Regions from separate parts of the Pseudomonas sp. EL_65y_Pfl2_R95 genome, predicted to be linked through region 3. Evidence: riboswitches for the same ligand, from Rfam matches in the RefSeq annotation. Region 3 holds a riboswitch; each other region holds the start of a gene.
The links. A riboswitch is a leader RNA that binds a small molecule or an ion and turns the genes downstream of it on or off. The one in region 3 is predicted to bind cobalamin.
Positions count from the first base shown of each region.

Region 1: it holds a riboswitch for cobalamin, as region 3 does, so the genes downstream of both, btuB (TonB-dependent vitamin B12 receptor) here and cobO (cob(I)yrinic acid a,c-diamide adenosyltransferase) in region 3, are expected to answer to the same signal.
Region 2: it holds a riboswitch for cobalamin, as region 3 does, so the genes downstream of both, AACY09_RS18385 (TonB-dependent receptor domain-containing protein) here and cobO (cob(I)yrinic acid a,c-diamide adenosyltransferase) in region 3, are expected to answer to the same signal.

Region 1 covers NZ_CAXAOV010000002.1:15,283-25,018, forward strand. Annotated here, with positions in the region: gene AACY09_RS07815 (cobyrinate a,c-diamide synthase) at 1-1,016, opposite strand, end outside; gene AACY09_RS07820 (hypothetical protein) at 1,080-1,652, opposite strand; gene btuB (TonB-dependent vitamin B12 receptor) at 1,710-3,560, opposite strand; cobalamin riboswitch at 3,690-3,918, opposite strand; gene AACY09_RS07830 (hypothetical protein) at 4,119-4,439, opposite strand; gene AACY09_RS07835 (O-methyltransferase) at 4,450-5,112, opposite strand; gene AACY09_RS07840 (C40 family peptidase) at 5,177-5,695, opposite strand; gene AACY09_RS07845 (C40 family peptidase) at 5,737-6,381, opposite strand; gene AACY09_RS07850 (C40 family peptidase) at 6,521-7,126, opposite strand; gene AACY09_RS07855 (NAD-dependent deacylase) at 7,172-7,960, opposite strand; gene AACY09_RS07860 (DNA-3-methyladenine glycosylase I) at 7,978-8,649, opposite strand; gene ttcA (tRNA 2-thiocytidine(32) synthetase TtcA) at 8,732-9,556, opposite strand.
Region 2 covers NZ_CAXAOV010000006.1:45,662-55,397, forward strand. Annotated here, with positions in the region: gene AACY09_RS18360 (retropepsin-like aspartic protease family protein) at 17-664, shown strand; gene ribA (GTP cyclohydrolase II) at 823-1,443, shown strand; gene AACY09_RS18370 (MFS transporter) at 1,440-1,856, shown strand; gene AACY09_RS18375 (cobalamin-binding protein) at 1,856-2,659, shown strand; gene AACY09_RS18380 (APC family permease) at 2,851-4,224, shown strand; gene AACY09_RS18385 (TonB-dependent receptor domain-containing protein) at 4,369-6,291, opposite strand; cobalamin riboswitch at 6,388-6,605, opposite strand; gene dxs (1-deoxy-D-xylulose-5-phosphate synthase) at 6,636-8,540, opposite strand; gene AACY09_RS18395 (acetyl-CoA carboxylase family protein) at 8,679-9,736, opposite strand, start outside.
Region 3 covers NZ_CAXAOV010000001.1:180,130-189,865, reverse strand. Annotated here, with positions in the region: gene AACY09_RS00885 (heavy metal sensor histidine kinase) at 1-538, opposite strand, end outside; gene AACY09_RS00880 (heavy metal response regulator transcription factor) at 511-1,206, opposite strand; gene AACY09_RS00875 (hypothetical protein) at 1,409-2,020, shown strand; gene AACY09_RS00870 (cytochrome b/b6 domain-containing protein) at 2,093-2,695, shown strand; gene AACY09_RS00865 (molybdopterin-dependent oxidoreductase) at 2,688-3,458, shown strand; gene AACY09_RS00860 (histidine phosphatase family protein) at 3,853-4,515, shown strand; gene AACY09_RS00855 (TetR/AcrR family transcriptional regulator) at 4,896-5,558, shown strand; gene AACY09_RS00850 (lipid A deacylase LpxR family protein) at 5,647-6,624, opposite strand; cobalamin riboswitch at 6,941-7,149, shown strand; gene AACY09_RS00845 (energy-coupling factor ABC transporter permease) at 7,201-7,881, shown strand; cobalamin riboswitch at 8,069-8,280, shown strand; gene cobO (cob(I)yrinic acid a,c-diamide adenosyltransferase) at 8,455-9,060, shown strand; gene AACY09_RS00835 (ABC transporter substrate-binding protein) at 9,060-9,736, shown strand, end outside.

The DNA.
Region 1 (9,736 bases), on a different contig from region 3:
CCCTGCTGATCGGTCAGCGACTCCAGCACATAAAGCATGCCGCCGCACTCGGCCAAGATCGGTTTACCTGCGCCATGATGCTGCCTGATAGCGGCAGCCATGCCAGCATTCGTTGCCAACTGCGCAAGGTGCAACTCGGGATAACCACCGGGCAAGTACAGACTATCGACTTGAGGTAACGCGCCATCATCAAGTGGAGAAAAGAAGCACAGCGTGGCGCCCAGCTCACGCAGAAGATCCAGGTTGGCTTGATATATAAAGGCGAATGCCGCATCCCGCGCAACCGCAATCCGCACGCCCGCCAGCAGTGGTTCAATAGCTCGCGCAACGGGGGCCGCGAAGCTAATGGCTGGCGGCAGTTCAACCTGCGCACTGGATGCCAGCGCATCGGCGGCGGCATCCAACCGGGCGTCAAGATCAGTCAACTCATTCGCCTGAACCAACCCCAGGTGGCGGCTTGGCAACTCGATCTCGGCACTGCGCGGCAATGCGCCGTACCAGCGGATAGACTCGGGCAATGCATCTGCCAATATTTGCCCATGGCGCACGCTGCCCACGCGATTACCCAACACCCCGGAGAATGGCAAACCCGCTTGAAAGGTGGCTAAACCATGGGCCACCGCAGCAAAGGTTTGCGCCATGGCCGAGGCGTCAATCACCGCCATCACAGGCACCTTAAAGTGTCGGGAAAGATCGGCAGCCGATGGCGAGCCATCAAACAGACCCATCACCCCTTCAATCAAAATCAAATCCGCCTCGCCTGCTGCTTGCCAAAGCAAGCGCTGGCTTTCAGCCTCGCCAACCATCCACAAATCCAGCTGATAAACCGGCTGACCAGAGGCGCGCGCGAGAATCATCGGATCAAGGAAATCCGGCCCACACTTGAACACTTGGACCCGCTTACCTTGACGCGAATACAAGCGCGCCAGCGCCGCGGTGACTGTGGTTTTACCTTGCCCAGAGGCCGGCGCTGCGATCAGCAATGCCGGACACTGATGGACTCGCGTGCTGTTCATCTCAATTACCCTGCACATAATATTGAACCCGCGAAAACCCGGTATGGGTCTGGCTAAACATGACTACGACTGCACCTCGCGTTGACGGGCGGCAAAGGCGGCGTTCAGACCCAGGTAGAAAACACTGGCAACGCCCAGATACAAGGCCAGGTTGGTCAGGTTACGCGGGTAATACAGGGCAATGCGTTCAACCAATTGAGACATGCTTGGGTCTGGGTAGCGACCCGAGAAAAATAGAAATCCACCGCCGGAAAACAGGTAGCAAACAAAGGCGCTGAGCGAAGCCATTGCAGCGAGCAACAGCAGATTGCTCCATTGGTGACGATGCATGCCGGCGTACAGCCGACCACCGAACCACAGGGTCCCGTATGCAGGCACTAACATCCAATAGGCTGGCGACATGCACCAGTCGCTCACACCTGCCCATTGCACGGCGGCCATATCGAACAGCGAAGCCTCGACAAACAACGCCGGAAATACCCAGCGCGGCTTCAGCAAAACGCCGGCAAGGAAAAACACGGCCCAGGAAGCACTGGGCAGATTGACCGTTGCGAAGTGCTGACCCCGGGTCATGGCCATCAATGCGCCAAGCGCAATGCCAATCAGCAACTGGTTGCGCGGTGAAAGATTCATCATTCTCTCCTGTTGATATGGCCAAGACGCCAATCCGGCGTCCTGGCAAAGGCTTAGCGACTAGAGCGCCTGGTAGCGCACACTTAGATACACGGCTTGGCCCGGCTGGTTATAGCCGTCGGCAGTTTCGTAATCGGCACCCAGTAAATTGGCGACACGACTTTGCACGCGCCATTCTTCGGTCAGGCGATACTCACCGCGTAAATCAACCGTGGCGAACCCCGAGAGCTCCTTGGTGTTGGCCAGATCGTCATAACGTTGCCCTTCTGCATGTACGCTGCCGCCGACGCTGAATTTGCCTATCCGGCGGTCAATATCAAGGTTGAACAATTGCTTGGCACGACGCGCCAATTCGTTGCCGTCATTGGCCCCGCTCGACTGGTTTTCCGGGTCCATGAGCGTGTAGTTGGCACTCCAGTCAAAACCGTACAACTGACTGGCGACAACCAGCTCTACACCGTTGATACGCGCTTTATCGACATTTGACGGCCCCTCAATCGAAGCGTCATAAGCAATCAAGTCGTCAATTTCGGTGCGGAAGGCGTTAACCACCCAATGACCCCAATCGTGCTGACCGGTAAGCCCTATTTCGATGCTTTCTGAGGTTTCAGCATCCAAGTTTGGATTGCCATAGTCGGGAAAGTACAACTCATTAAAGGTCGGTGCCTTAAATGCAGTGCCGTAACTGACCGTACTGCGCAACCAATCGGTCAAGGCAAAGCCATAGGCGATATTGCCGGTCTGGTGATCGCCAAACTGCTGGTTATCATCGCGGCGCAACGCCACTTGCCAGTCATGCCGGCCGACATCACCCAAGTACTGTACGAAGTAGCCGTTATTGTCGCGCGAGTCCTGATCGTAGTCAGTGCTGCCGTTGATTTCATCACGCTGGTAGTCAGTGCCCAAGGTCAGGGTTTGACCGTCCGCAATCTGTAAATCGTTCTGCCAACTTGCTGTGTCACGACGGCTGTCAAAGCGGGAATTAAAGCTACCATCGGTGAAGGCATCTGACTTGTCTTCACTGCGTCCAGCCTGCAAGGTGACCTGCCAGACATCAAAGGGGGAGAACCGAGCACGAGCGCCATAGACGTTGGACTCGCCATCTGCATTGGCATTAAAGCCTGAGGTACGGCTGCGGCTTACGCTGTCGTAGTCGTTATGCGACTTGGCCTTGAGTACGTTGCCGTCCAGTTCCAGCCCATTGTCGAAGCGATAGCCCGCGCTGAGGCTGCCAGAAAGATTGCGGTAACCGTCGTCATCGCTTTCTGCACCGCTAATGCCCGCAGATTTGACATTGATCCCGTCAGTGTCCGAGCTGCTGACACCCAGGCTGTACCAGCCTTTATCGTCGCCACCGGAGACGCCGGCGCTGCCGGTGTAGGTGTCGTGAGTGCCGTAGCCCGCTGAGAAAAAGGGTTTAGCGCCGCCGCTCTGGCCCTTGCGGGTGAAAATCTGGATAACCCCGCCAATCGCCTCTGAACCATAGAGGCTTGAACGCGGACCGCGCACCACTTCAATCCGCTCGATCAATTCGATTGGCAAATCCTGCAGGGCTGCGCCGCCCGAACTGACAGAGCCAATCTTGACCCCGTCAATCATCACCAATACGTGGTCGGATTCAGTGCCGCGCATAAACAGCGAGGTCGACTTGCCCGGCCCACCATTATTGGCAAAGGAAACACCTGGGACTTTACGTAATAACTCAGGTACGGAACTCACCTGACTTTGCTCGATTTCAGCACGATCAAATACAGTGACGGCAGCCAGGCTCTGACTGGCCGTTTGCGCCGTACGAGTGGCAGTGACCACGGTATCATCAAGCTGGTTCGGTTCTGCTGCGAAAACCTGTGAACCAGTGGAAACGCCACACAGCACGACGGCTGCTGACGTGAAAAAGGACTTACTGTTCATTGCGTATGCTCCGCCGCTCTCACCCGTGCGACCTAGGCTGGGAAAGGCATACGGAGAACAGCGGACGTATTTGTCACAGACGCGCAGAAAGGCACAGACGGTAATACGCCCGACAAAGCCCTCCGCGATGCCGTGAAATTGCGACAGGCCGGTCTCCGGGCTTACGAGCGGTGGGCTGTTGGCAGCACACCAGCAAACGCACCTTCCCATGCCGAAGCACAGTGGTTGAAAAGCGTTTGATTTGACTCGTTTACCGTTGCGGGGGCAGCGTCGGAATTGTTTGGCGTTATTACACGAGACGCACCGACTTCCCTGTTTCACCCTGTAAATACAAGGCACCTGAAGCAAGTCGCGCAGAGTAGTGACTTGCGACTAGAAGGTCAAATAACAATGCAAGGCTGCGCATATTCCTCACGATCGGCAAGGCCAAGCGCGGCAAGCAGCGCTTACCCGGTCATCAAGGGTTTGCGGCGCAAATGGTGGTTGATAAAGCCGTCAACCCTCCTTGAAGCGCAGCGTCATCCACGAAGGTGTGAGCCACCCGCCACTGACCCAGGCTTAATGACGCGGATGAAAGCCGGCAGGCTTGTCCGCCAACCAGACAACAAAGGTGCGCAGGCGTTCATCACTCAATAGGCTATCGCGAGTGTTGTAGCTCAACGCCAACTCTTTCTCGGTGAACAGACGGTGCACTTGATTATGGCAAGCGCGGCACAGCCACAAGGTCGCCGTGATGCGTTCAGTCTTGGCGTAGCGCTTTTGCACATAGGTTTTGTTGTGCAGCGACTTGGGGATCAAATGATGGCGGGTCAACAACGCTTTGCGCGCACACAACTCGCAGGCTTCAGGCTGGGGCGGCAAACGCGTGGGTTCGGGCACAGGGCAAATGCTAGCGCTTGCGGCACAGGGTCAGGCCATCGCCGACAGGCAACATCGAAAGATCGATACGCGCGTCATTTTTAAGCTGGAGGTTAAGCGCCTGAATCGCTCGTGTGTCGGCGCTTTCAGGCTTGGCTTCAAGTACACGCCCACTCCACAAGGTGTTATCAAAAAGCACTAACGCTCCGGGTTTGAGCAGACGCAGCGACTGCTCGAAATAGGCCGGGTAGTTTGCTTTATCAGCATCGATAAATATCAGATCGACTGTCCCGCCGTAACCCTCGCGCTCCAGCTCTGCAAGGGTATCTAATGCGGGTGCCAAACGCTGCTCGATGCGCTCGCTAACCCCGGCTTCTTGCCAATAGCGCTCTGCAGTGGCGTTATAGTCGGCCGCCAGATCACAACAGATAAGTGTGCCGTGCGCAGGCATCGCCTGCGCCATGCAGATCGCGCTGTAACCGGTGAAGGTACCGACTTCGATAATCCGTTTGGGCGCCAGCAACTGCACCAGCAGCGCCATGAACTGGCCTTGCTCAGGAGCTATTTGCCAACGTGCATTGGCAAGCTCCGCAGTTTCATCACGCAGCCGTTTAAGCAAGGCAGACTCACGCAGCGAGACATCCAGCAGGTATTGATACAAGCTTGGATCAAGATTGAGCGTTCGATTGGTCATTTGCGTCTCGGCTCGAAATCAGGCTGCGCCAGCCGGACCAGCTAGCGCAGCGGTTAACACTTGGCTAAAGGTTATGCGCCAGTTCTGGACTGAATACCCGCTTGGCATCCAAATAGACACCCTGCCAATAGGTATTGTTCAGGCTGTCGAGGCGCACGGTGCCACCGCTTGAGGGTGCATGCACGAAGCGGCCTTCACCCACATAGATCCCCGCATGGCTTACCCGGCTACCGCCACTGGTGGCAAAGAACACCAGATCGCCACTTTGCAGATTGCTCCGGCTGACATTCTGCCCACGCATCTGTCTGAGCTGGCCGGTGGTGCGCGGCAAACTGATACCGGCCACATCGCGATACACGAAGCCAATTAATCCGCTGCAATCAAAGCCACCAGCCGGGGTATTGCCGCCATAACGATAAGGTGTGCCAACCAAGCCAATAGCTCGAATCAGCACATCGTCAGCATTACCATTGGCAGCAGGATTGATTTTTTGCGGGACGGCTTGCGGCGTCGGGGGATGACTGGAACAGGCGCTTAGTAGCGCTGCGAATGAGAGAATAGCAATGCGGATCGTTCGAGTCATGCGAGGCGCACTCACTGTCTTGGTGCGCCTACTCTGCCGTGCTATCGCTTATGACGCAAGCTTGAGCGCGATGCAAGCAGTGGCTGATTGCGCGAAGCTTTATGCGCAGAGATGACTGTTCGGGTAAATCCAGCACTGTGGCTGAGCTTGGAGTGGCCCCGTGAAGCCAGCATAGGCTGATCACGGGAACCTTCGCCTTTGAGGAATCGCTTGGCACCAATATAGTGGCGAGACCAGTAGCTGCTGCCGAGCTTGCTGATACGGATTGACTTGCCGGTACGCGGCGCGTGGATAAAACGCCCTTCACCTATATACAGGCCCATGTGGCTGACGCGACCATTGCCGTTGTGATTGAAGAACACAACATCACCCGCACGCAGATCATTCTTGGCGACTTTAGGCGCCTTCATCTTGATCATCTGCCCTGTGGTACGCGGCAGGTGGATATTGGCCTCGCTACCGAAGAGGTAAACAATCAAACCGCTGCAATCGAAACCACGATGCACATTAGTGCCGCCCCAGCGATAAGGCACACCGATCAACTCTTGAGCGCGCCCAACCACTGCCGCGGCTTTAGGCAAAGAATTCTTTTCGAGACTGCCGTGTTTATCATTGGCCTGCGCTGAAAAGCTGGCCAGTAACCCAAATGAACAACAAAACAAAATACTTAATAAAGATTTATGCATTACGAAACCCAAGCAGCAACAGCGGTTGCGGATGCTAGAAAAAATGAAAATACAGCCCTACCGCTCCATGCCCGCAAACTTGCAAGACAACCGATACCAGCAAAAATGAAAAAGGCGCCTAAGCGCCTTTGCACACACATTAACGGACAGTGACACCCTGCCCGGTTGAAGCCATCGCCAATACACGCTTGGCTTCGAGGTAGTTTCGCTTCCAGTAGGAGTCTTGCAGACTGTCTATCCGGACCCCACCACTGCGCCTACTGGCAGAGTGGATAAAGCGATCATCACCCATGTAAATTCCAGCATGACTCACACGCCCGCGGCCGTTGGTGCTGAAAAACACCAAGTCTCCTGGCTCCAACTCATCGCGCTTCACAATCGGCGCATCGATGTTGATCATTTCGCGCGTTGAGCGTGGCAATTGCATGCCGGCTTCTTCTTCAAACAGATAGCCGATAAAACCACTGCAATCGAAACCCGATTTCACGCTGCTCCCGCCCCAGCGGTAGCGAGTACCAACCAGCGAAAGACCGTGTTCAAGAATACTGTCAGCCAACACCGGCAGCTGGTAAGACTTCTGCGCAGCTAGCGCATCAGTGAAATCAGTAAAGTCTTCAGTCGCGGGATTGGCCACCTCAGCCACTGGATCAGGCTGGATAACTTGAGTTTGCGGTGCCTGGCTAGCACAGGCTGCCAGAAGGACCGTCAGTGCAATAGGCACGAGTGGTGCGAAGCGTTTTAGCATGGGCACAACCGTGTCGAATTCAATAAATTCGCGAGACTATGCCTTCTATGGGGATGATTTGCAAATTCTATTGACTGAAATGTGACTTAGGAGTTCCGGCAAAACATCTAAGGCCCTTCCCGCGATGTACAGATCAACCCGGTCACTGAGGTCGGTTCTTGCAGGGTTTATCTCGGCCGTAAAAGCGCCAATAGCCCGGGCGCGCAGCACGGGCTCGACAATATACGGGAAGCTGGCACTGGTGCCTATCGCCAGCACCAGGTCAAAGCCTTCACCCAGTTGCTCATAGAGTGTGTGAATGGCTTTCTCCGGCAACATCTCTTCAAACAACACCACCGGAGGCCGCATGACGCCGGCGCACCGGCGACATAATGGCGGCAAGGCTGCGGCTAATCGCCGCGCCAAGTCATCGTCTTTCTGGCCACATGACTGACAGTACAGCGGTGCCAACTGGCCGTGAATTTCGATCAATCGCTCATCCGGGCTCCCAGCCGCACGGTGAAAGCCATCGATATTCTGCGTCAACAGCCAGCAGTGCGGTTTGAGCCGCTGCAACTGCGCGATCACTTCATGGCCTTGATTTGGCTGCGCCCCGAGGCATGCACGACCCAGCTCAGCGAGATACTTCCAGCACAGCGCAGGATCGCGCTGGAGCATTGGCCCGCTGAGCGCTACTTCAATCGGTACACCGTCGTTGGTATTGCTGTTATACAGGCCGCCGACGCCGCGATAGGTGGGCAATCCTGAATCCGCAGAAAGGCCTGCGCCGGTGATGATCAGCACCCGTTCAGCGCAATTGAAAGCCTGGGCCAGTTGCTCGATTGGGCTCAACATCAGCTATACCTCTGGGCTCAGTGATTAACCGTATAGGCCAACATGGTAGAGAGTTGGCATAAAGGGCGACCGCTTTGCTCATGCCAGGTATTGAACGCCGCCTGTACGGTTGCCAAGTCCCTGAGACTGGTCGGAACCTTATCAACAATGCCCTGTGCATTTAGCGCTGCGACCATGTCATTGGTCGGCACAAAGGTATCTTTACCGACCATGCGCAGGAATCGCGGCGCTGATAACCCGCCCATTTGCGCGCCATGCTTGGCAATGTACTTCCATAAGCCGACGATATCGGTCACCGGCCAGCTGGCGATCAACTCACCGAAGCTGCCTTTTGTATGGCGCACATCGAGAATAAACTGAGCATTGCGCGGCACACTCTTGAGCTTGCCAAGGTGACGAATGATGCGCGCATCCTGCATCAAATTCTCAATCCGCTCGGCGCCCATCAGCACGACCTTTTCGGGATCAAAGCCAAAAAAGACCTGCTCGAACGCGGGCCACTTTGCGTCAATCACACTGTGCCGAAGCCCGGCACGAAACACCCGCAGGCTCATCACCGACAGGTAACGGTCATCGCTGATACCGCGCAGGTCTTCAGGGGATTGAGGTTGCAGCAAGTGCGCCTCGAGCTTGGCGGCAGAACCAAAACGATTGAGGCAGTATTCATTGAGCCATTTGTAGTCGCGCATTGATAACCTGTTTCAGAGGCTCAGTTGCCAAGGGTTGTTCTGCTTGAGCTGCAAGCAGCCTGAAAATACAGACAGCGGCGCGTCAGAGGTTCATCACATCTACAAAGCGCGGCGTCGCATTCTGGTCGATTTTCAAACTGGCAAAATCGAACAGCTCCCGGTCAGCCAACTGCGAAGGCACAATATTTTGCAGTGCGCGGAACATGATCTCGGTGCGCCCAGGGGTTTTGCGCTCCCACTCTTGCAGCATGTCCTTAACCACCTGACGCTGCAGGTTTTCCTGCGAACCACAGAGGTTGCACGGAATGATCGGGAATTGCTGCAGTGTGGAATACGCTTCGATATCCGCCTCATTGCAATAAGCCAACGGACGAATCACCACGTTGCGCCCATCGTCAGAGCGCAGCTTTGGCGGCATGGCTTTCAAGGTGCCACCGTAGAACATATTAAGGAAGAAGGTTTCCAGAATATCGTCGCGGTGATGACCCAAAGCCATTTTGGTTGCACCGATTTCATCGGCGAAAGTGTAAAGCGTCCCACGGCGCAAGCGCGAGCAAAGCGAACAGGTGGTTTTACCCTCGGGAATCTTCTCTTTAACCACCGAGTAGGTGTCTTTCTCGACGATGTGATACGCCACACCAATGGATTCCAGGTAGGCCGGCAGCACGTGCTCTGGAAAGCCCGGCTGCTTTTGATCCATATTCACCGCAACAATTTCAAACTTGATCGGCGCGACTCTCTGCAAATGCAGCAGCACATCAAGCATGGTGTAGCTGTCTTTACCGCCAGACAGGCATACCATCACCTTGTCGCCATCTTCGATCATGTTGTAGTCAGCAATGGCTTCGCCAGCTTGACGACGCAGACGTTTTTGCAGTTTGTTCTGATTGACCGAGAGGGTGCCCATGGTGCGCTGGTGTCCGCATAGAAATACTAAAGCCCGATAGTTTACCTAGATTGTGTGCGCCGCCCTACCCCATTAATCAGCTGACACCCTGAATGCACCCCGCAAGCGGCAAATGAGACCTTGAACACAGATGGCGCGGCCAACAACGATCATCGCTGCGTATGCCGCGCGCAGTTGTTA
Region 2 (9,736 bases), on a different contig from region 3:
TAACAAGGACCGTTGGATGCCGTATATGAAAGCACTGTGGGTCACTTTGCTCATTGCCGGTGCAACTTGCACTTGGGCTGCTGGGCAAGTGCAGGTGGTTGGATTATTTCCGGGGGCTGCGGTGTTGAATGTCGACGGCCAGCGCAAACTGGTCAAGGTTGGCCAAATCGGGCCTGGCGGCGTTCAGGTTGTTAGTGCGGATGCCCGCGGCGCTGTACTGCGGGTTGATGGGGTTGAACGCACTTACAGCTTGACCCGCGATTACACCCAAGGCATGGCGGCGCCAGAGAAACGCAGGTTCAGCATTGCCAAAGGCGAGAGCGGGCATTACTGGGTTGCAGGTTCGGTCAACGGCCATCCCATTCAATTTTTGGTCGACACTGGCGCTACCTCGGTCGCCCTGACTGGCGCACAAGCAGATCAATTGGGGATCGATTACCGGGCAACCGGCCGCGAGATTCGCGTCAGTACGGCAAATGGGGTCGCGCGCGGTTGGAAGGTTAACCTCAACAGCGTCAAGGTCGGCACCATTGAAGTGCTGGGTGTCGAGGGTACGGTGATGGACGTGGGCACCAATGGCGAGGCGCTGCTCGGCATGAGCTTTCTCGGCAGGGTGGGCTGGAAGGTCGACCAAGATGTGCTGGTGCTTGAGTCCAAGCAATAACCGCCTGTAGACCAAGTTCCGAAAGCCGACTCCTGCTGATATTCGCCAAGTCGAGTGATTTGCTTTGATACTTATCATCAGTAATTCAAGCTGACCGGTGATGATGGGCTGCTGTTACAATGCCCGCCTATATCCCTTACTTACTCTAGGAGCACAGGGTGTCAGTCGTGTTCGTCGCCGCCTCCCAATTACCGACGCCATTTGGCGTTTTTACCATGCACGGCTTTCTTGAAGAAGCCACGGGCAAAGAGCATGTTGCCCTGACATTTGGCGATGTCGCCAATGGTGAGCCCGTATTGGGACGTTTGCATTCTGAATGCCTGACCGGTGATGCCCTGTTTAGCCTGCGCTGTGATTGTGGCTTTCAGCTTGAAGCTGCGCTGAGCGCAATTGCCGCTGAAGGCCGTGGCGTGCTGCTGTACCTGCGCCAGGAAGGTCGCGGGATTGGCCTGCTGAATAAAATTCGTGCTTATGAGTTGCAAGACGGCGGCGCCGATACGGTAGAAGCCAACGAGCGCCTGGGTTTTGGTGCAGATCAACGCGATTACGCCATCTGCAAACCGATGCTTGATCACTTGGGCATTGCTGAGCTGAAGTTGATGACCAACAACCCGCGCAAGGTAAAGGCACTGGGCGATATGGGCATCAATGTGGCTGCGCGTGTTCCCCTGCAGATTGACCACAACCCGCACAATAAAAAGTACCTGGCGACCAAGGCTGGCAAGCTTGGCCATATGCTCGGCAGCCTGCACCAAGCCGAGGTTGAGGAAAAAGCGTGAACCGCCCTCAGGTACGTCGCCGTTTTTCGATCTTGTGGTGGTGGCAACTGGTGTTGGTTGTGCTGCCCGTGCTCATCATCAATAGCCTGTTCGAGTCCAGCCGTGAGCCGGGTGTATTAGCGATGCCGTTTTTCATCGCCGGTATGCTGTCGATGTTTGTCAGTTTGCCCTTGTTCAACGCCTACAAGCACGCGCTTATCGCCACCGGCAAAGCGCGTGATACAGAGGTTGAACCCGCCGCTTGGCAGACCTTGGGCGAAGCACGGCGCAAAGCTTGTTGGGGGGCTGGCTTGCCTGCCTGGATCGCAGCGGCCGCGGTATTCACCAGCCTTGAGGCAGTCCCATTGATTCTGCTGACGGTTTCGAGCTTGGTCATATTGTATCTCTACCGTATTCCTCGCCAGCTCGGCTGATGCGCCGTCTGCTGCTTCCACTTCTGCTCGCACTTGGTTGCTCTGCGCCGGTGTCAGCGGCCGATCGAATCGTTAGCCTTGCCCCTTCGTTAACTGAAATCGTCATTGATTTGGGCGCCCAGCAGCAGTTGGTTGGCGTGCTCGATGGCGGTCCACGGCCTGCGGCTGTGGCGAGCCTGCCATCGGTCGGGCGCTATGCTCAGTTAGAAATGGAAACCCTATTGGCCTTGCAGCCTGATTTGATTCTGCTGTGGCCCGGCAGCATCAGCCAATCGCAACGTCAGCAGTTGCAAGCATTTGGCATTCCAATGCTTGTGGCTGAACCCCATACCCTGGATACCCTAGCCGATCAATTTTCCGAAATCGGTGAGCGTATTGGCCGAGCGAGGCAAGGGCACAAACTGCAGCAGCAATTCATCAAGGGCCTGGCCGCGCTGCGCAGCCGCTATCACCGGGCTCAACCCGTGTCGGTTTTCTACCAGGTCTGGGACAAGCCGCTGTACACCTTGGGCGGGCAGCAGATCGTTAGCGATGCGCTGCGTGTGTGTGGTGCGAGAAATGTGTTTGCCGACGTTAGCCTGCCAGCGCCGCAAGTGAGTATTGAGGCGGTTCTGCAGCGCAATCCAGACGTGATTTTGGCGAGCAGTGGCGCACAGCTTGATGCGTGGCAGCGCTGGTCAACGATCACTGCGGTGCAGCGTAACCAGCTGTGGCAAGTTCCAGATAAAGGCTTGGAGCGGCCCAGTTTTCAGATGCTCAATGCCACCGAGCAACTCTGCCGGGTGCTGGCCAAAGCGCAATAGCTACCCGCCTCTGGCACGCGGGAGACCGTCTAGGGCGGCCATCCTTGCTTGCGTTCGCAAGTTGTTAGCCGTTAAGTTTGTCGCAGTGTCACGATCTTTTCTTCAATCATTTGGTCGCGCTCAAGTCGAGTGGTGCCTATTGCCATGCGTTTTCTAGAGTGATCTAGAGTGACTTGGCTCAAGGAGGAACCATGTCTAACGATACAAAGTTTGCTCGCGTATTGGGCTCCAAAGATGTCATTGCCCTGGCCTTTGGCGCGATGGTGGGTTGGGGCTGGGTTGTACTGGCCGGGACCATGATTAGCAACGCCGGTACGGGCGGCACGATGCTGGCCTTCGCCATTGGTGGCACCGCGGTGATCATGATCGGCCTCGCTTATGCTGAGCTGGCATCCGCCATGCCGCAAAATGGCGGTGAGCATGTCTATACCCACCGCGCCATGGGCGCTGGGGCCTCATTTTTCTGCACTTGGGCGATTATTCTTGGCTATGTGTCGGTGGTGGCCTTTGAGGCCGTTGCGCTGCCTACGGTGCTGGAGCAGATCATCCCCGGGTACAAAGTTGGATTAATGTATTCGGTCGCTGGCTGGGACGTCTACTTCACCTGGGCGATGGTAGGGATTGTCGGGGCTATCGGCATGACCTGGCTCAATATCCGTGGGGTCAAAGCCAGTGCAATGTTTCAGGCGGTGATCACGGTATTGATTATCGCGGTGGGTTTGATGCTGATCAGCGGTTCGCTTTTTAACGGATCAACCGCCAATACTGAGCCACTTTTTGTCGGCGGCATGGGCGGGGTATTTTCGGTCATTATCATGACGCCGTTTTTGTTTGTGGGCTTCGACGTCATTCCGCAGGCCGCTGAAGAAATTGATTTGCCATTTCGTAAGATCGGCATCATTTTGATCGTCTCTGTTTTGATGGCTGTGGCCTGGTACATCTTGATCATGTACGCCACAGGGCGTGCGCTAGATGCAGACGCTTTGGCAGCAACCAAGCTCGCAACAGCGGACGCGGCAACAGCAGTTTTGGGCGGCTCATGGGCTGGAAAACTGCTGGTGCTTGCAGGTTTAGGCGGTATCCTCACCAGCTGGAATGCGTTTTTGATCGGCGGGTCGCGTGCTGTCTATGCAATGGCCGAAGCCAAAATGTTGCCTGCCTTTCTGGCCAAATTGCACCCCACTTATAAAACCCCGGTCAATGCGATTTTACTGATTGGTGCGCTGTCGATTGTGGCCCCGCTGTTTGGCCGCCAAGCAATGGTTTGGCTGGTTGATGCGGGTGGTTTGGGCATCGTGGTTGCTTATTCGATGGTGGCGCTTGCGTTTATCGTTTTGCGCAAAAAAGAGCCTGGGATGGAGCGTCCGTTTCGCGCAGGGAAAGGCCCTTGGGTGGGTTATGTTGCGCTGATTCTATCTCTCGGCCTAGTGCTGCTTTACACCCCCATCGCGCCTTCGGCACTGCTGCCAATCGAGTGGGTACTGGTCGGGGGTTGGTCGGCAGTGGGCTTAGCGTTTTATGCCTACTCACGTAAGGTCTATGGTGTTGTCGAACTCAAGCATTGAGCGGCTGCCATCAGCGGTCGACGCTCTTGGTGGTCGACTTTTTTCGGCCACCATTTGCGATCACAAATAGCTGAGAGTCGGCACCGCCACGGTGGCCAAGCTTCGCGTTGACCACCCTACGTTGAGCCACCATTTGGCGTGTTGTTAGAGTTGCGGTGTCCACGTCATCGAGACCAAGGCGGTACGCCCGGCTTCTTCGTAGTGGAAGGGGACTTCGGCAAAGGTGTTGCTGTCGAACGCGGTGCCGTTGGCTTGGTAATAGTCGTGGTCGAGCAGGTTGTCCACCTTCAGGTCAAAGCGCAGATCGTTAGGCGCTTTCCAGCCGGCACGCAGGCCCAATATGCCGTAGCCCGGAATCTCCTGGTCATTCGCCAGGTCGTTATAGCTATGACTTGCCACCAGCCAACCGGCGCCGACATTGAACTGGCCAAAGCTGCGATCGATATCTGCGGTGAAGGTGTTTTCCGGGCGGCGGCTCAGGCGCTTGCCATCATTACCGCTGCCGCTGCTATTACGCGCATCGACCAAGCTATAGCCGAGGCTGGTCTGCCAGCCAAACACCTGCTGTTCCAGTGCGACTTCCAAACCGTGAATAGTTGCCTGATCAATGTTCTCCGGGCGAAAGGCATTGATGCTGTTTGCCTGATTACCGTCCAGGGCGTTGTTGGTGACGATGGCGTCTTCAATCCGGGTGCGGTAGGCCGATATTTGTAGTGAGCTGGTTGGCGACAACCGCGAGCGCCACTGCAACTCGTAGCTGCGCGCCGTCTCGGGTTGCAGATCAGGGTTGCTGTAGACGGTGCAGCCGAAACCGGGGAAGCAATCATCTGGGTAGTACAGGTCATTAAAGGTCGGTGCGCGGAACGATTCGCTGTACGAGGCGACCAGATCATTGTCGCTGTTTAAGTGCCAAGTGAAAGCAGCGTTCCAACTGTTCTGGCTGCCAAAGGCTTGATTGTCGTCATGGCGCAGGCCCAGTTCTGTGCCGAACGCGTCATTGTCATAGCGATGTTGAATAAACGCGGCTTTGTTCCAGCGCGAGTCTTCGTTGAAAGGCGTTGCGCTGTTCAGACGATCCTCATACCAGTCCAGCCCCAGTAGTACTTGCTGGTGGTCGGCGAAGTTAAGCGTGTTCAACCAGCTGGCTTGGTCGCGGTAGGTGTTGAATACCGAGCCGCCGTAAGGGTCGTGGGATTTTTGACGATTCTCGGTGTGGCCCAATTCCAGGCGTGAGGTCCAGTTTTCGTTGATTTGCGATTGCAGGTACGCGCTACCGGTAGACTCTTCAAAGTCAGTGTCGGCCGCTTGGGCGGGCGACAAACTGTAATCGTACTCACTCTGACCGGTTTGGCGCAGCAGGCTGATCCCTGCTTCCAAGTTGTCGTTGAAATTGTGCAACAGGCTCAGATTCAGGCCCTTGTTGCGGTAGGCGCTGTCTTCGCTGCCAATCAGGTTGGTGCGTTCGAAACCGTCGGTTTCATCGAGTGAGGCGCCCAAGTCGAAACGGGTTTGCTCATCACCGCCCGACAAGCCGAGGCTGCGCTGCCAAGTACCATGGCTGCCGTAGCCGACTTTAAGACGAGGGTGCAGGCCCTGTTCGCCGCTGCGGGTGAAAATCTGAATAACCCCGCCAATGGCGTCTGAACCGTACAGTGCAGAACGGCTGCCGCGTACCACTTCGATGCGTTCGATCTGATCCAGATTGAGTTGTTCAAGACTGGCGGTGCCACTGGAGCTGCCGGCAATGCGCTGGCCGTTGACCAGCACCAGGCTTTGCGCTGTCGAGGTGCCGCGAATGAATATCCCGCTGAGTGAGCCGCTGCCGCCGCTGCGCTGGACGCTGACACCCGGCGTGCGTGCCAGTAGATCCAGCACGTCACCGGCCTGCAGGCGTTCGATGTCCTTGCGTTCAAATACAGTAATTGCGGCGGTGGCTTTGCTGATCGGCTCGGCCTGTCGGCCTGAGGTGATCACCAGTGGCGTGGCCTGATAAGGCGCAGCAGATTCGGCGGCAGTGGCCAGGCATGGGGCCAGCGCGAGCGCCAGAGAAACGCGGGAGAACTTCATTAAACAACCTCAAAAGTACAATGCTTTTGAGGAGGGCAGGGACAAGTACCGGCAAGTAGAGACCTGTACTTGACGGTGATGCCCTCCGCAACACCAGTCAAAAATTGCAACGAGGCAGGTCTCCGGGCTGCCGACGCCGTTTTTCACCTTCCCGGGCGAGCCCAGTGGTTGTCGAAAAACGCTGTGTTGCACCCTGAAGTGCAGCACTGTCGGTTACCGTTGCGGGGGCAGCGCAGGCATTGTCATAGACGCACCTGCTTCCCTTTTCACGCTGAGCCTTGCGGCTGGCAGCGACCTCGGTCAATCACGATAAAACCGCTACCGAATTTGCGGTAGCGGGTTACTTATTTGTTGATAACAGCCAAACGCTGACGAATTGCCAGCTCTATACCGCTGGCATCCAAGCCACATTCGGCGAGCATTTGAGCGGGTTTAGCATGCTCGACATAAACGTCAGGCAGGCCCAGATGCAGGACTGGCTTGAGCAGGTTTTCCTGAGCCAGAAATTCGCTGACTGCACTGCCTGCACCGCCCATGATGCTGTTTTCCTCGATGGTCACCAGCAACTCATGGCTTGCAGCCAGTTGGCGGATCAAGGCTTCATCAATCGGCTTTACGAAGCGCATATCGACCACGGTCGCATCCAGTGCTTCAGCCGCTTTCAGGGCCTCGTTCAGTTGTACACCGAACACCAGCATTGCAGTGCCGCTGCCTTGGCGACGGATCACGCCTTTGCCAATTTCAAGCGGCTCGAGGCCAGATTCAATCACCGCACCGGGGCCAGTGCCGCGTGGATAGCGCACGGCGGCCGGGCCGTTAAACAGGTGGCCGGTGGTCAGCATGCGGCGCAATTCGTTTTCATCGCTCGGAGTCATCACCAGCATGCCGGGGATGCAGCGCAAGTAGGTGATGTCGAAGCTGCCGGCGTGGGTCGGGCCGTCTTCACCGACCAAGCCTGCGCGGTCGATGGCAAACAATACATCGAGGTGTTGCACGGCAACGTCGTGAATCAGTTGGTCATAGGCGCGTTGTAGGAAGGTCGAGTAGATCGCCACAACCGGCTTGCTGCCTTCGCAAGCCATGCCGGCTGCGAGGGTCACCGCATGCTGCTCGGCGATTGCCGTATCGAAATAGCGGTCTGGGTATTGCTCGCTAAAGGCGACCAGGTCAGAGCCTTCCTTCATCGCCGGGGTAATGCCAAGCAGGCGTGGATCCTGCGCAGCCATGTCGCACAGCCACTGACCGAAAACGCTGGAGTACTTAGGCCCGGCCGGCTTTTTCGCTGCGTTCTGCGGAGCGGGGCGGTTTACCGGCTCAAGTTTGGTGATTGCATGGTAGCCAATGGGGTCTGCTTCGGCGGGAGCGAAGCCTTTGCCCTTGGTGGTGATGACATGCAGAAACTGCGGGCCTTCGAGGTCGCGCATATTGCGCAGCGTGGCCAGCATGGTCGGCAGGTCGTGGCCATCAATTGGGCCGATGTAATTCCAGCCGAGCTCTTCAAACAGCGTACCCGGGACCAACATGCCTTTGGCGTGCTCTTCGGTTTTGCGGGCGATTTCCCACGCGCCAGGAAGACGTGAAAGCACTTTCTTACTGCCTTCACGCATGCTCGCGTAAGTGCGGCTGGAAAGAATCTTCGCCAGATAATTGGACAGCCCGCCAACATTGCGCGAGATCGACATGTCGTTGTCGTTGAGCACCACCAACATGTTGGCTTTGAGGTCGGACGCGTGGTTCAACGCCTCGAAAGCCATGCCCGCAGTCAGCGCACCATCACCGATAACGGCCACACTTTTACGGTTGCTGCCCTGAATTTTGGCGGCAACAGCCATACCCAGTGCGGCACTGATTGAAGTGCTTGAGTGGCCGACGCCAAAGGTGTCGTACTCGCTTTCACTGCGCCGGGGGAATGCGGCAACACCGTCCTTTTGGCGGAGCGTGCTCATGCGCTCGCGGCGACCGGTGAGGATTTTATGGGGGTAGGCTTGATGACCAACGTCCCACACCAGGCGGTCGTCGGGGGTATCGAAAACATAATGCAGAGCAATCGTCAGCTCGACTACGCCAAGGCCCGCGCCAAAGTGACCGCCGGTCTGGCCAACGGTGTAAAGCAGGTATTGGCGCAGTTCGTCGGCCAGGGTTTCCAGCTCGGCCTCACCCAAGCGGCGCAGCTCGGTCGGCGTATTCGCGCGGTCAAGCAAGGGCGTCAGCGGGCGTTCGCGGGGAATCTCGTGGAAAGTCGTCGGCATCAGGCGAATCGTTATAAATACAAAGATGCGCCAGTTTACCCGAAGCCCCGCACTGTACCCAAATAAGAAGTGGCCAATCAGCAGCAGAGGACGCCGCTCAATCACTGCTTTGACCACTTTAGGTCTGAAAATAAAACCCTACCAGGCATCGATATAACCGCGTTTCCCCGTTTTTTCTGCTGACGGGGCAGGGGTTGAATTGAGACCGCGAATCAACCAGCCTCGGGTTTGTTCGGGATCAATCACCGCGTCGATCTCAAGGAAGCTGGCCATATTGATCGCCTTGCCATTGGCATAAGCCTTGGTGACGAGCTTGTCGAACAGCTGCTGGCGCGCTTGCTCCGATTCGGCCGCCGCCAACTCTTTGGCAAAGCCCAGGCGAACCGCGCCCTCCAAGCCCATTGCACCGAATTCACCACTGGGCCAGGCGATGGTGAACAGCGGTGAGTGGAAGCTACCGGCGGCCATGGCTTGCGCGCCCAAACCGTAACCTTTGCGCAATACGACGGTGAAGAACGGCACGCTCAGGCTGGCGGCTACAACGAACATGCGTGATACATGGCGTACGGTGGCTTGTTGCTCGGCTTGTGGGCCGACCATAAAACCGGGCGTGTCGCACAGCGATACCAGTGGGATATCAAAGGCATTGCACAGCTGCATAAAGCGCGCGGCTTTATCGCCACTGACGGCGTCAATGGCACCGCCGAGATGGGCCGGGTTATTGGCCAGTAAACCAAATGGCTGGCCTTCGATGCGGATAAACGCGGTGATCATGCCCGGGGCAAATTCGCGGCGCAGTTCCAGCACTGAGCCTTGATCGGCCAGGGTTTCGATGACGTGGCGAATGTCATAAACCCGCAGACGATTTTCTGGAATCAAGTGGCGCAACTTGCGCTGGTCGCTGCATTGCCAGTCGTTTAGCGCGCCTTGAAAGTACCCCAGGTAGTGCTTGGCGGCGCTGACTGCTTCGGCTTCATCCTCGACCAACAGATCAATCACCCCATTGGGGCTTTGTACGCTGGTTGGGCCAACTTGTTCAGCGGTGTAGCTGCCCAGACCACCGCCTTCAATCATCGCCGGCCCCGCCATGCCGATGCTGGCGTTGCGGGTGGCGATGATCACATCGCAGCACCCCAGCAGCGCGGCGTTACCTGCGAAACAACGGCCAGACACCACGCCGACCAGCGGCACCCGTC
Region 3 (9,736 bases):
GTAGAAACGCCAAGCCCACGGCCAAATAAATACGCTGACGAAAAGCCTCAAGCATGGCCATTTCCCTGGACATGACATGGGCGGCTGTGAGACGGACTGCGCGTCCGCCTGAGCTGGTTAGCACGGTTGCGGCGCGCAAGGGTGCACCGGAGGCGGTCATGCCGCTGCGCAGGTCGCTCACGCTTAGCCTTTTCTCTTGGTTGATCTCTGGCAAGTCGGGCAGTTTTGCATTCAGCGGATTAACCCTGATTACTGGCTCTTGATCAGGCTCTCCGATGATGAAAATGTCGTCTTCGCTAAAGAGCATGTTTTTCAGAATCTGCGGGTTGTCGCGCAGCTGCTCGATGGCCAGCTCGTAATGCAGTAGTTTGCGAAAATGATCCAGCCGTGCGAGCACGGCATGGTCGCTGTTCATCATGACCGAGGCTTTCATCGACTGATACAGATAAAGCCCGGCACCACCCACTGTGAGCATCGCCACCAATGAGAACGCCAAGGTCGAGCGCAGTGTCAGGGATGGCTGGCGTCGGGTTCGCATGACCGCACCTCGCACACATAACCGATGCCACGGATGGTATGGATCAGCTTGATCGGGTAGGGCTGATCGATCTTGCTGCGCAGGCGTTTGACTGCCACATCGACCACATTGGTATCGCTGTCAAAATTCATATCCCAAACTTCCGAGGCAATTTGCGCCCGGGACAGCACATCGCCTTCGCGGCGTAGAAACAGATGCAGCAGCGCGAACTCCTTGTTGGTCAGCACTATGGCTTGCTGTTGGCGGGTGACGCGCCGGCGCAGCAGGTCAAGTTCGAGGTCGGCTAGGTGAAAGTGATCAGCCTCGCGAACCACGCCCCGGCGGAGAATGGTGCGAATGCGCAGCAGCAGTTCGGTGAACGAAAACGGTTTTACCAAGTAGTCGTCCGCGCCGAGTTCCAGGCCTCGAATACGGTCATGCAACTGATCGCGGGCAGTCAGAAACAGTACGGGCACGTCCTGCTTGGCGCGTAATAGCTCGATAATCTGAAAGCCATCGATGCCGGGAAGCATCACATCCAAGACGATCAGGTCATAGGCGGTTTGCAGCGCCATGTGCAGGCCATCGGCGCCGTGCGGAGTCCAGTCGACGTTGTAGCCGGATTCGCCAAGGCCCTTTTTCAGGTACTCGCCGGTTTTGGTGTCGTCTTCAATCAGCAAAATGTGCATCGTCAGGGGCGCTCGGGTCTCTCTGTAACGGGATTTAGCCCGCAGCAGTGGAGTGTAACTATATGCGAGCGCGGCGTTGGTTACATTTTTGTCATTCATCAATGCAGAGCGCTGAATGACAAAAATGTAATCCCGCGGTCATCCTGAGGTGCCGGTCAGAGGTCGAGGATGGGGGCACATAAACCCCTGAGGAATCATCCTAATGAAGCTCAAGAATGCTCTGTCCACCACGTTCGGTATGCTGATGCTCAGTGCGGCGGTCATGGCCACTGCAGCTGATATGCCAGTGGTCAAGCCACTGCGCGGTACTGTCGAAGCTGTCAGCAATAACACCCTGACCTTCACCAACCGTGCGGGCGCACAACAGACCGTGGGTTTGACCGACAAGACCGGCTACAAGCGGGTATCAAAGGCTGACCTTGATTCGATTAAAGCCGACAGCTTCGTCGGCTCGGCCGCCATTCCACAGGCTGACGGCAGCCTTAAAGCGCTGGAAGTCACCGTATTCGAGGCCAGCCTCAAGGGCAGCGGCGAAGGTCATTACGGCTGGGAAAACGCGGATGGCAGCACCGGCACCATGACCAACGGCACCGTGGGCAAACTGTCGAAAGCCAATGGTCGCACCCTGACTGTCAATTACAAAGGTGGCGAGAAGCAGCTGGTTGTGCCGGATGATGTGCCGATTGCTTACGTAGAGCCCGGCAAAGTTGAAGAGTTGATCAAGGGCGCGAAAATTGTTGTTTTCCCGGCTGAAGATGGCAAAACCGCACGCGGTGTTGCCGTTGGCAAAGATGGCTTCCAGCCGCCTATGTAATCGCCGTTGAAGGTTGCAGCGAGTTTTGATGAGGGCTGCAACCTTTGCATTATTTGCGAAGTAGGGAAATCCATGAGTAAAAAAACCATCCATCCCTGGCCCGTGCGCCTCACGCATTGGATCAACGCCGCCTGCATGGTCTGTATGTTTATGAGTGGTTGGGCTATTTACAACGCTTCGCCGCTCTTCGACTTCAGGTTCCCAGGCCAGTTGACGGTCGGCGGTTGGCTTGGCGGCGCCCTGGCCTGGCACTTTGCGTTTATGTGGTTGCTGTTTATCAACGGCTTGCTCTATGTGCTTTACGGGCTGATCAGTCGCCACTTCAAACGTGATTTTTTGCCCATCAGCATGCAGGCGGTTAAGCATGATCTGACCGCTGCATTGCGGTTTCGACTGGTGCATAACACCGGCGTTTATAACGCCGTGCAACGCTTGATGTATTGGCTGGTGTTGGCAGCAGGAGTGTTGGTGGTGATCTCAGGGCTGGCCATCTGGAAACCCGTTCAGTTGCAAGAACTGGTGGGGCTATTGGGCGGCTATGACTTTGCTCGTTATGTGCACTTTGCCGCGATGACGGTCATCGGCGCCTTTGTTGTCGTCCATCTGGTGTTGGTGCTGCTTGTGCCGAAAACCTTGTTGCCCATGATCACCGGCGGTGTACACGACCATGATTGAGCCCAAAAAAAGCGCGATTGCGCGCATTAAACTTGAGCCGGCACAACAGCTTCAGCTCGAAAGCATCCAACGCCGCAACTTCCTGCGCGGTGGTTTGACTGTCGGCGCGATGGCCATGCTCACGGGTTGTAATCTGCAGGACGGCGACCAAGTGGACAAGGTGCTGTGGGCCATGTCCCGCTGGAACGACCGGGTTCAGGCCTGGCTGTTCAGTGGCCAAAAACTAGCGCCGACCTACGCCAAGGCGCAAATGACCACGCCATTTCCCTTCAATGCCTTTTACGGCGAAGACGATATCCCCGACGTGGACCTGGCCGATTACTCGCTCGCTGTTTCCGGGCTGGTGCGGGATAAGATGCCGTGGACGCTTGAAGGTTTACGCAAGCTGCCGCAACGCACTGATATTACGCGCTTGATTTGCGTTGAAGGTTGGAGCGCTATCGGTCAATGGGGCGGCGTACCACTGAAAAACTTTCTGGAACATATTGGTGCTGATACCACGGCCAAGTTTGTCGGCTTCAAGTGTGCGGACCGGTATTACTCGAGCCTCGACATGCCGACCGCATTGCATCCACAAACCCTCCTGGCACTGGATTACGGAGAAGTCGCGTTACCACCGGAGTACGGCTATCCGCTGCGGGTCCGGGTACCGACCAAACTAGGCTTTAAAAACCCAAAACATATTGTCGAGATCTTCGTCAGTAATGACAATCCGGGCGGGTATTGGGAAGATCAAGGCTACAACTGGTTTAGTGGCATCTGAGTAAGGCAAAATCACTCATGACAGCGGCAATGCGGCAGTTGAAAAGCCCAGGAGGCATTTAGATATGATTCCTGCGCGAGGGCATACAGGAAAAGACGTTCAGCGCACAAAAGAGCGATCAGAGGTGGCAATCAGTGGGGGCGGTGACGCAGCAAAATCCAACCCCTGGATGGCTCAGCAAGTGGGTTCCGGTTCAAGCTGATAATCAGATGTCGTTTAGTCAGCTAGCGTGAGGGAATAACAGCCGCCGAAAGGCGGCTTTTTCCTGGGTAAAAATCGCGTAAGGAACCCAATTGAGCTTGGGGTAGTCCAACGCTCCGATCAAGATGCAGTGGCGTGTCTGAACACATTGCTAGCTTGGTCGAGCGCCATTTTCCCGTAAAGAGCCTGTTTAATGATCCTTTCCACGCTGTTGAAGCGCCATCGCGTTGCCCTTTATTCGTTAGCGCTTCTCGGCGGTGTCACGCTGCTGGGGGCTGTGGCTGTTGAAGGCCGCGCCGCGCCTGTAGACGGCACCCAGACTTTGGTGTTTCTGCGTCATGCTGAAAAACCTGGAGAAGGCCTTGGACAGCTCAACTGCCAAGGTCTTAATCGTGCTTTGGATTTGTCGGTCTTGCTGCCGGAAAAATTCGGCAAGGCTGATTATGTGTTTGCGGCCAACCCTTCGCGGCACGTTGAAGAGGGTAGCGAGGGTGATGCCTATAGCTACATCAGACCGCTGATGACCATCAGCCCAAGCGCCATCAAACTTGGTCTGCCGGTAAATATCGATTTTGGGGCCAATGACACCAGCGATTTAGCTGACGAGTTGCAGGAAGATAAATACCGCAATGCCACTGTCTACACCGCTTGGTCAAGCGGTTACCTGCCTGAGCTGATCAATACTGTGGCCAGTGAGGCAGTGGGTAAAAAACAAGTGGTTCTCAATGACTGGGCTGGCGACGATTATGATTCGCTCTATGTCCTGACCCTGACCTGGCACGACGGTAAGGCAACCCTGCTCAGTCATAACTACAAACAAGACCTGAACCATGGCCAGCGAAGCTGCCCAACCTGACATCGACGGGACGCTTTTGGGTAGCGCCATGCTTGAGATGGCCAGACAGCTGAAAACAGTAACAGAGCTAGCCTCGCAATCTTTTGTTGCCTGCGGCATTCCCAAGGGTGGTTTCTGCATCGCCTCAGGCTGGAGCAAACCAGCAACAGCCTGCCCACGACTCATGACAGCTCGCAAAAATCGAGCGCTTCGATACGCCGCTCTGTATCAGGTGCAGCCGAAATCGGTTAGGCCAACATCAAGCGGGCAGTACGTCATTGAACCGTTGGCCTATAGTTGGATCAGGTGCCTGTAATTCGCGTAAGCCAAGCGTGTAGCCGTTACATAAGCTCAAGCTGCACGTGATAGCCTGCCCATCAAACCTCGGAACCCTGGCCACTATGTCTCAGAAAGTTGAAGTCGCTGGGCAAGCGTGTGCAAAGAAGCGACGCCAGCCAAGTCAGAGTCGGGGCGAGCATCGGGTCAATCTGATCATTGACGCCTTTGAGCGGTTGTTGGTCGCCAGTGGAGACGGTGCCATTACCATGCACAAATTGGCTGCAGAAGCGCAGACTTCCGTAGGGTCGCTTTATCACTTCTTTTGCGACAAGCAGAATGTGTTAGTGGCCTCATATGAGCGGCATGAACGTGCTATGGCTGAAGTCTTGGCTGCAATTGATAGCACCGGTGATGAGGTATGGCGCACTGATAGCGCTGAGCAACTGATCGGGCGTTTGATCATCCCTTTTCTGGATTATGTATCGCGTAACCCTGTAGTGCTTCAGCTTATGCGCCTGGATCGAGTCGCCGGGAAATCACCAACTGACACGCCGATCCATCCATTGATTCAGGCGCTGTGCCTGCGCATTTTGACCTTGCGTTTACCCTCAGCCACTGATGCTGACAGGCGCGCCTACACCGCTACCTTGCTTGGTTTGCCGGTCGGTTTGGTGGTAGATCTTATTGCTGAATACGATGACGAGTTGCGTAGCCTGGTGCTGCATCGGGAGATCCCGCGGGCATTGGTGGCGTATCTGGAGTCAATCGAGGTGCAGCAGGGCTGAGGTTGCTTCAGCTGGTGATGGGTGTGGCGTTAAAACCAGATGCTGTATCTGGCGCTGTGGCACTTGCGTCCACAGCGCATAGTCCGGTTTATAACCAGGTAGAAAGTGACAGCAAGCCGAACTGATCGGGTTCATTCTGACCCTTGAATTCTCGGGTGCGCCAGATGTTTGCGGCAGACAGTTGCCAGCGATCCCACATCAGCGTCAGACCCAGTTGCGCATCTCCAACTAGGTCTTCACGGTCAACCGAGTGGCTGTCGTGAAAGGTGTTGCCGTCGAGCAACATGTTGTGCGCCACGTAGCGGCCTTCCAGGTTGGCGTAAACAAACCAGCCAAACCCGCCGTCGGGGTTGAAAAACTGCACATCACCTAAATCCGGGGTTGGGCTGGCTTGGCTGATACTGCGTGATAGGCCCTGGCCTAAACGCACACCCCCTCCAGTTGACAGGTAAGTGTACAGATTACCCAAGGCGCCACCGACGCTTGGGCCGTACTCCATTTCGAGTCCGCCAAGCTGAGATTGCAGCCACCAGCGTTTTTCATAACCCAGGTTGACGAAGGGTTCATTTGTCAGTTGGTTGTCCCAGCCTTCCGGTGAGTCGCTGCCGGTGATTTTGTGCACTTCGCGCTGGATCTTTTCGCCGCCAGCACCTTGTCCCACCAAACCAATATCGAGACTAAAAGTGCTGGTTTCACGGTGGCTGGCCAACTGTTCTATCGACATAAGTGTCAGGCCGCCATAGAACAGGCCCGCATAGGGACGGTCGTCTTTTTGCAAATCAGTCTGTTCGATATCTTCGGGTGTATATATCTGATGACCAAAGCGATAAGCGGCATAGCCCAAGTCTTGTGAGGTCCAGCCCGGAATCAGGTTGGCTATATCGCGCGTCCAATGATCAGCCTCTGGTTCAAAGGTTAAAACACCTTCCAAGCCATTGGTGTAATGACCGTCCTTACCGCCGGAAAAGATATCGTTTTCGGCCTTCAAACTTAAAACATCAGCCGCTGCGGTTGAAGACAGCATTAGTGCAGCAGTCAGCAGAACAACGTCACCTAAAGCTTTCATAAACAGCCCCCAAGCCAACATTAAAATAGCTCGCTGCCCGAAAATGGCGCGGTAAGAATCAAGCGAATGGCAAGTATTACCAATAAGCTCAAAATTATTCAAATAATTCTAGTTTCAGGCAGGCAGTTAGATTTACGCCATCACTTGATCCCACAGTTAAGGGCTGATGCAGGGTTAGGGTCGTTCTATGTACGCTGGCGGATAGTCTTTAAGAGGTCTAGCCCGGGGAAGAGCGGCAATCAGTCATATAGCCTGAGTGAGCTATCGCTACTGTCAGTTCGCTAAAAATAAATCTGTCCCCATTGAGGGGTTCAACAGTAAAGTAGCCGCCGATGGTTTTAGGCCGCCGTTTGTGGGCGGGCCTAAATGAAAAAGGGAATGGGGTGAAAGCTTTACGGCTTGATTCCTCAACTGCCTCCGCAACTGTAAGCGAAGAGTGATACCCGGATACCACTGGCAATGCTGGGAAGGTGGGTAGAACGATGACGCGCAAGTCAGGAAACCTGTCATCGAGACCGCGTTTTGCCGGTCATTCACTCATATTTATCGCGCGGTGGGTGCGATGGAGGATTCATAATGCATATCGAACCGGGTGTCGTTGACGGCGCTAAAATCTTTCTCAGTTATGCGACAGCGGTAGGCGGCTTTGGCCTCGCTGCCAAAATGGCCGTTGATAGCATCCGCAATAACGGAGGCATTGCAGCATTAGTGTTGCGCAGCCTGATTACCACTGCATTGGTATTCTGTTTCTTTGAGGTCCTGCCTCACCATGCAGTGGGCGTTTCAGAGGTCCATCTGATTCTCGGCTCCACGCTGTTATTGGTGTTTGGAGCAGGGGCGTCGGCAATTGGCTTGGCCGCAGGCCTGCTGATCCAGGGACTGTTTTTCGCCCCCTTCGACCTGCCGCAATACGGTATGAATGTGACAACGCTGTTGGTGCCTTTGTGGGCCATTAATGCCTTGGCGCAGCGCATCATTCCGGCGAGCACGGCCTACGTCGATACCCGTTACAGCCAGGTGCTTGCATTGTCGACGGCTTATCAGGGCGGCATCGTGATGTGGGTAGCGTTTTGGGCGTTCTATGGCCATGGTTTTAGCATGGAGAACCTGGCTAACGTCGCAACTTTTGGTCTGGCGTATATGACCGTCATCATCGTTGAGCCTTTGATCGATCTGGGCGTATTGGCGGCGGCTAAAGCGTTTGCTAATTCCAGTCGCGGCCCAGCGTTCAATGTGCGCCTGCACCAACCTGCCTAGTTTGACTGTTTAGGCAGTTGGGCGAGTCGTTATCGATGCCTTTTCAGTCTGTTTGATCAGGCATCGAGCCCGCCAGAACGCGGGCTGACCCGGGTGCATACTCTCCTGTTTTTGCCCCGTAATACTGGGCTCATATTCATGGGCTGCGCGGTAGTGCGCGGTTGCCCTGCATGGGCGACTCGGGTACTCTGCGTGGCATCGAACAGGTGCCCCGAGCGCAACCGCGCAACGGGTGAAACGGGAAGTCCGGTGACCGCGTGGATATATCCACCGCGTATTCCGGCGCAGCCCCCGCTGCTGTAGAGCCTAACGCAATCGCGATATACCACTGGGTAACCGGGAAGGTGCGATTAGCGAATGATGGCGAGCCAGAAGACCGGCCTGATCGAAAAGAGGTGCGTACCCCGGGGTGTGGGTTTGCCGATGCTGTAGATTGTCTTAGCAGACACCTATTTCCAGTCGTCATCAGGTCTTGGCATAGCCACGTCCTGCCATACCCTGTTGCTGCGCTCCTTTGAGCTGCGTGCGCTTTATCGCGCGTGCATTTCCCGATTCCAGGAGTGTCGGCAAGTGATCGATGAAGACAAAAAGCGCAGCCACAATGAGCGCATGCTGCGCAAGAAAGCTGTGGTCGATGCGGGTATTGAACGTGCTCAAGAGGAGCGCGGGATCGTTATCCTTATCACCGGCAACGGTAAGGGCAAGACCACATCCGCCTTCGGCACCTTGTACCGTGCGCTGGGTTATGGTCATCGCGCCGGTGTGGTGCAGTTCATCAAGGGCACTCAGGCGTCGGGCGAAATCACTTACCTACGTCAGCACGCGCCATTGGTTGACTATCACGCAATGGCGACGGGCTTTACCTGGAACACTCAAGACTGGGATCAGGATAAAGCAGCTGCCGATGAGGCATGGGCGCACGCTGCCAAAATGCTGCAGGACGACAGCTTGAATCTGGTGGTGCTAGACGAGCTGACCTATATGCTCAAATACAATTACCTCGATACTGAGTTGGTGTTGCAAGCCATTCGTGCGCGCCCGCCGATGCAAAGCGTAATTGTTACCGGGCGTGCAGCTAAGCCTGAACTGGTTGAGCTGGCCGATACTGTCAGCGAAATCCGCGACGTTAAACATGCCTACAAGCAAGGCGTGCGCGCGCAAATGGGTATCGATTTCTGATGCGCGCCTTGCTTGGCTTGATGGGCTTGTTTTGCCTGCCGGCATTGGCAGCTCAATTGCCTCGTGTGGTCTCTACAAACCAGTGCGCCGATATGTTGGCATTGCGCCTGGCTGCGCCTGAGCAACTGTTATCGGTGTCGAGCAAGAGTCGTGATCCGCAGCTATCTGCAATGGCCGCGCAGGCCCAACAGGTGCCGATTAATCACGCCAGCAGTGAAGAAATCATAGCCTTGCACCCAGATCTGGTGCTCGCCTCACGGCGTTGGCAGAGTCACAACCAGGCCGCGCTCTTACGCGAATATGGTATTGAAGTGCTGGTGGTGCCGTACCCGACGACGTGGGCAGAAATCTTTGCCAGCACGCGCTTGGTTGCCGCCAAACTGGGCCGGGTCGAGGAGGGGGAAGCCCTGCTTGCTGATGTGCAGGCGCGACTTGATCGCCTCAAACAACAGCCGCGTCCGCTTAGCGCGCTATACCTGCGTCCCAATGGCGGCAGCGCCGGACGCGATACCTACGTCGATACAGTGTTTCAGGCTGTCGGCGTGGTCAATCATCAAGCGGCATTAGGCCGTAGCGGCTGGGGCCGTTTCAACATAGAAGATTTGGTGCGTCAGCCTCCTGATGTCTTCGTCACTGCGGATATGCCAATCGACAAGGGTTATGCCAAGTCAGCCTT